Roseateles amylovorans: one gene and its partner. The protein of the gene in region 1 interacts with the protein of each later gene in a pairwise test. Links are inferred from orthologs where the notes say so. Each region holds a gene or a part of one and is shown on either strand. Other genes may lie near its edges.

Evidence for each region. The genes of interacting proteins can lie anywhere in the genome.
Region 2: the proteins of clpB (region 1) and N4261_RS14480 interact in binary tests that used the Escherichia coli proteins (3 or more experiments, as listed by UniProt). The link is inferred for Roseateles amylovorans from one-to-one orthologs.

The regions. Positions count from the first base shown.
Region 1 is NZ_CP104562.2:2,781,915-2,785,094, forward strand. The notes cover bases 43-3,152. They hold clpB (ATP-dependent chaperone ClpB), read left to right. Parts: upstream 43-355; coding sequence 356-2,950; downstream 2,951-3,152. UniProt on the Escherichia coli protein: Part of a stress-induced multi-chaperone system, it is involved in the recovery of the cell from heat-induced damage, in cooperation with DnaK, DnaJ and GrpE. Acts before DnaK, in the processing of protein aggregates.
Region 2 is NZ_CP104562.2:3,501,127-3,504,191, reverse strand. Bases 1-2,995 are described here. They hold N4261_RS14480 (sulfurtransferase TusA family protein), read left to right. Parts: upstream 1-1,381; coding sequence 1,382-1,609; downstream 1,610-2,995. Other genes in these bases: N4261_RS14470 (NAD(P)-dependent oxidoreductase), read left to right, coding at 2,732-2,995; galU (UTP--glucose-1-phosphate uridylyltransferase GalU), read right to left, coding at 1,778-2,647; N4261_RS14485 (NUDIX hydrolase), read left to right, coding at 772-1,299; cysM (cysteine synthase CysM), read left to right, coding at 1-648. In the rest of the region: more of N4261_RS14470, read left to right, coding at 2,996-3,065. UniProt on the Escherichia coli protein: Involved in thiosulfate metabolism.

The DNA of each region.
Region 1 (3,180 bases):
CGCCGCCACGGGCGCGGATCTTGGCTGCGGATGCTACGGCATGGCGCAGTGGGCAAGTCGTCCTCCCGTCCGCTTGTCCCGCCGAAGGGGCGCGGACGGAGACCGCACCAGCCCTCGGCGGCGACCCGTTGCGCCAGCGTGCGCCGGGTGCATGAAGCCTGGCCGGGCGCGTCGGACCGGCGGTGACGCGCCCCCTGCCAGGTCGGCGGGTCGCCCGGTGCCCTCGGGAGGGCCCCCTCGTGCGGTCTCCCACGAATGATTTCAGTGACAGGCCTGTGACTTGCTGCCGCGCACCGGAACCCTTGAAATAGGGGGACACAGTCCCACTTGAGTCGGCAACGGAGGTTTGAACACCATGCGAGTCGACAAGCTCACCACGAGATTTCAGGAAGCACTGGCCGAGGCCCAAAGCCTGGCGGTGACAAGAGACAACCCGTACATCGAGCCGGTGCATGTGCTGGGCGCGATGCTGGCGCAGGACGAAGGTCCGAAGGCGCTGCTGGAGCGGGCCGGCGTGAAAGTGCCGGCCTTGAAGGCGGCGGCGGACGGCATCCTGTCCGGCCTGCCTCAGGTGCAGGGCGAGGGCCAGCAGGTCCAGCCCGGGCGCGACCTGATCGGGCTGCTGCAGACGGCGGAGAAGGAAGCCTCCAAGCGGGGGGACCATTTCATCGCCAGCGAGATGTTCCTGCTGGCGTTGGCGGATGCCAAGACCGACCTGGGCGGCGTCGTCCGGGGCCACGGCCTGACTCGCAAGGCGCTGGAGACCGCGATCGAGGCGGTGCGCGGCGGCCAGAAGGTGGACAGCCAGGAATCCGAGGGCAACCGCGAAGCGCTGAAGAAGTACACGCTGGACCTCACCGAGCGCGCCCGTGCCGGCAAGCTGGACCCGGTGATCGGCCGTGACGAAGAGATCCGCCGCGCCATCCAGGTCCTGCAACGTCGCACCAAGAACAACCCGGTGCTGATCGGCGAGCCCGGCGTCGGCAAGACGGCCATCGTCGAAGGACTGGCGCAGCGCATCGTCAATGGCGAAGTGCCGGAATCGCTCAAGGACAAGCGTGTCCTGGTGCTGGACATGGCGGGCCTGCTGGCCGGCGCCAAGTTCCGCGGCGAGTTCGAGGAACGTCTCAAGTCGGTGCTCAAGGAAGTGGCGGCCGATGAGGGTCGGATCATCCTGTTCATTGACGAGATCCACACCATGGTCGGCGCCGGCAAGGCCGAGGGCGCCATGGACGCGGGCAACATGCTCAAGCCGGCGCTGGCGCGTGGCGAGCTGCATTGCATCGGCGCCACCACGCTGGACGAATACCGCAAGTACGTCGAGAAGGACGCCGCCTTGGAGCGCCGCTTCCAGAAGGTGCTGGTGGACGAACCCACGGTCGAAGCCACCATCGCGATCCTGCGCGGCCTGCAGGAGAAGTACGAGGTCCACCACGGCGTGGAGATCACCGACCCGGCCATCGTCGCCGCGGCCGAGCTCAGCCACCGCTACATCACCGATCGTTTCCTGCCCGACAAGGCCATCGACCTGATCGACGAGGCCGCGGCCAAGATCAAGATCGAGATCGACTCCAAGCCGGAGGCGATGGATCGGCTCGACCGCCGCATGATCCAGCTCAAGATCGAGCGCGAGGCCGTGCGCAAGGAGACCGATGAAGGCTCGCAGCGCCGATTCGGCCTGATCGAGGAAGAGCTGCTCAAGCTCCAGCGCGAATACAACGACCTGGAGGAGATATGGACCGCCGAGAAGGCGCAGGCCCAGGGCTCTGCCCATGTCAAGGAAGAGATCGACCGCATCAAGTTCCAGGTGGAAGAGCTCAAGCGCAAGGGCGACTTCAACAAGGTGGCCGAGCTGCAGTACGGCAAGTTGCCCGAGCTGGAGAAGCGTCTGAGCGAGGCCCAGGCCAAGGAGACCGTCAAGGCCAAGGACAAGACGGTGCCGCAACTGCTGCGCACCATGGTCGGCGCCGAAGAGATCGCGGAAGTGGTCTCACGCGCCACCGGCATCCCGGTCAGCAAGCTGATGCAGGGCGAGCGCGACAAGCTTCTGCAGATGGAGACCAAGCTCCATGAGCGGGTGGTGGGTCAGGACGAGGCCATCGTGGCGGTGGCGGATGCGATCCGGCGTTCGCGCGCCGGTTTGTCGGACCCGAACAAGCCGCTGGGCAGCTTCCTGTTCCTGGGCCCCACCGGTGTGGGCAAGACCGAGCTGTGCAAGGCGCTGGCGGGCTTCCTGTTCGACAGCGAAGACCACATGGTCCGCATCGACATGAGTGAATTCATGGAGAAGCATTCGGTCAGCCGGCTGATCGGCGCGCCTCCGGGCTATGTCGGCTACGACGAGGGCGGCTACCTGACCGAGGCGGTGCGGCGCAAGCCCTACAGCGTGCTGCTGCTCGACGAGGTCGAGAAGGCCCACCCGGATGTGTTCAATGTGCTGCTGCAGGTGCTGGACGACGGCCGTCTGACCGATGGCCAGGGACGCACGGTCGACTTCAAGAACTGCGTGATCGTGATGACGTCCAACCTGGGCTCCCAGCACATCATGGCCTTGCAGGGGGAGTCGGAAGAAGTGATTCGTGCGGCGGTGTGGGACGAGGTCAAGGCCCATTTCCGCCCCGAGTTCCTCAACCGCATCGACGAGACGGTGATCTTCCATGCCCTCGGCGCGGCCCACATCAAGTCGATTGCCCGAATCCAGCTGCGCCAGCTCGAACAGCGTCTGGACAAGTTGGAAATGAAGCTCGATGTGAGCGAGGACGCCTTGAGCGAACTGGCCAAGGTCGGTTTCGACCCGGTCTTCGGCGCACGTCCGCTCAAGCGGGCGATCCAGCAGCGCATCGAGAACCCGCTGTCCAAGCTGATCCTGCAGGGACGCTTCGGGCCGAAGGACGTGATCCCGGTGAGTGTGGAGGGCGGCGAGTTCAGCTTCGGACGCGTCGTTCACTGATTGCTCGTTGACCCACAACGTTGACGCTCACGACCTGCGCTGGCGCTGGCGTTGACCTTGACGTTGACGCCAGCGTGCCCGCCGGCCCGCCTGGCCCCAGCCTCCCACAGCAGCCCCGTACGGTGTGAGCATCGTGCGGGGCTGTTTCTTTCTCGACGGCGGGTCGGCCGGGGTGGCCCTCGGCGAGTCGTTCGATCTGGCCCCCGGCTTCCAGTTCCCAGCCCCCGGGC
Region 2 (3,065 bases), 720 kb from region 1 along the record:
GCCGCAATCCGCGGCTACCGCATGGTGCTGATCATGCCGGAGGACCTGTCCATCGAACGTGCCCAGACGATGAAGGCCTTCGGCGCCGAGCTGATCCTGACACCGCGATCCGGGGGCATGGAATACGCCCGCGACCTCGCCGAGCAGATGCAGCGCGACGGCAAGGGCCGGGTGCTCGACCAGTTCGCCAACAGCGACAACCCGCGCATCCATTACGAGACCACCGGACCGGAGATCTGGCAGGACACCGGTGGCCGCATCACCCATTTCGTCAGCGCCATGGGCACGACCGGCACCATCACCGGCACCTCACGCTTCCTGAAAGAACAGAACCCCGAGGTACGCATCGTCGGTGCGCAGCCGGCGGAAGGCTCACGCATCCCCGGCATCCGGAAATGGCCGCAGGCGTATCTGCCCAAGATCTACCGTCCGGAGTCCGTCGACGAACTGGTGTTGGTCAGCCAATCCGATGCCGAAGACATGGCGCGACGCCTGGCGCGGGAAGAGGGCCTGTTCGCGGGCATCTCCGCCGCGGGTGCCTGCTGGGTGGCGCTGCAGCTGGCTCGTCAGGTGTCCCATGCGACGATCGTGTTCGTGGTCTGCGACCGCGGCGATCGCTACCTGTCGACCGGCGTGTTCCCGGCTTGAGAGGATCCGGCCGATGATGACCCGGCATGAGATGACCCCGTCTGCCCGGAGGGCGGCCACTCGATCGCGAAGCGTCTTCAATCATCCTCGACCCTCACCGGGCCCTTGAGGCCGACCCCTGCGATGACCTTCCGCTACTGCCCCCAATGTGCTGCCGAATTGCAATGGATCGAGCGTCCGGAGGACGGCGGTCCCAAGACACGGTTGCGGTGTCCGGCCTGCGACTTCAGCCATTGGGACAATCCCACGCCGGTGCTGGCAGCCGTGGTCGAGTGCGTGGACCGCGAGGGCCAGGTCTTGCTGGCCCGCAATGCGGCCTGGCCGATGCGCTTCTTCGGCTTGATCACCGGCTTCATGGAGGCGGGCGAGACGCCGGAGGAGGGGATCCGGCGCGAAGTGCTGGAAGAGACATCGCTGCAGGCGCTGGGTTGCGAGTTGATCGGCGTCTACGATTTCCAGAAGAAGAATCAGGTCATCATTGCGTACCACGTGCCGGCCCGCGGTGACATTCAGTTATCGCCGGAATTGATTGAATACACGTTGACCCCGCCCGAACAACTGGAATGCTGGCCCGCCGGCACTGGCCAGGCCTTGGCGGACTGGCTGGTTCGTCGCGGCATCACGCCCCGATGGATGCCGCCACGCACTTGAACATGGATCACCGGGGCCGGGCGCAGGGCCCTGCGGCCCCACTGGATTGCCGGACTCGTCTGCCGGCCACAAGGAACTCATCATGGATATTCACAAGGAACTCGACACCCGCGGCCTGAACTGCCCCTTGCCCATCCTCAAAGCCAAGAAGGCATTGGCGGACATGGAAAGCGGCCAGTTGCTGAAGGTGGTGGCCACGGATCCTGGGTCCAACCGGGATTTCCAGGCGTTTGCGCGTCAGACCGGCAATGAGCTGGTGGAGCAATCCACGGTGGGCGACGAGTTCATCCACGTCCTGAAACGGCGCTGAATGGGGGGCGGTGATTCGGTCGGCAAGAATGACAAAGGCCACGCGAATGCGTGGCCTTTTTGCTGGAGCCCGTGCCCGAGTGCCGACCGGCGCTGGCGCCGTCCCTGAGCACGGCGCCAGCGCCCGGAGCGCCGGCTCAGTGCCGACTCAACCGCAGGTGCAGGCGGATCAGAACTCCAGACCGTGCAGGTACTCGCGGAAGCTGGCGCCCAATTCCGGGTGGGCCAGCGCCAGCTCGACGTTGGCCTGCAGGAAGCCTTCCTTGCTGCCGCAGTCGTAGCGCTTGCCTTCATAGCGATAGGCAAACACCTTCTCGCGGCGCATCAGCGCGGCGATGCCGTCGGTCAGCTGGATCTCGCCACCCACGCCGCGTGGCTGGCTGGCGATCTCGCGGAACACGCCCGGGGTCAGGATGTAGCGACCGGCCACAGCCAGACGCGAAGGCGCGTCTTCCGGTGCGGGCTTTTCCACCATGTGGGTCAGGTCCATCAGGCGGTCGCTGATCGGCGAGCCGGCCACGATGCCGTAGCGCTTGGTGTGCTCGGCGGGCACTTCCTGCACCGCGAGGATGGAGGCCTGCCATTCGGCAAACTGGTCCACCATCTGCTTGAGCACCGGGGGCTTGCCGACCATCAGGTCATCGGCGAGCAGCACGGCGAACGGTTCGTTCACCACGACGCATTGGGCGCACAGCACCGCGTGACCGAGGCCGAGGGCCTTGGGCTGGCGGATGTAGACGCACTCCATGTCGTCTGGCTTGATGGAGTGAACCATCGCCAGCAGTTCTTTCTTGCCGGCGGCTTCGAGTTCGGTTTCGAGTTCGAAAGCGGTGTCGAAATGATCCGGGATGGCGCGCTTGTTGCGGCCGTTCACGAAGATCATCTGGCGGATGCCGGCCGCATAGGCCTCTTCCACCGCATACTGAATCAGCGGCTTGTCCACCACCGGCAACATCTCCTTCGGCTGAGCCTTGGTGGCGGGCAGAAAGCGCGTCCCAAGTCCGGCGACGGGAAAGATTGCCTTGTTGATCAGGGCCATTTACGTACACTCCCACGGTTGTTGCGCTGGCATTGTTGCATGGCAGCATTGCAAGTAAATCAAACAAACATCTCAAGATCCCTCATGTCAGTGCTCGTCCTGGAACCGCTGGAGGCCGATGTCCTGGAGTGGCTGGCCGAGCGTCATCAGGTCCTGGCAATGCCCGAACTGGCGGCGGATCTCTCGGCCCTGAAAGAGCAGGTCTCGCAGGCCCAGGCAATTCTCTTGCCCGCCTCGATCGCGCTGGACGCCGAGATGATCCGGAGCGCCCCCCGTTTGAGGGCCGTCGGCCGCATCAGCGCCGGTGCGGAGAACATCGACATGGAGACCTGCCGCTTCGCCAACATCGAAGTGGTGCGTGCGCCGACCGCCACGGCCTCGGCAGAGGCGGAGTTCGTGGTGGGTGCGCTGCTGGCGC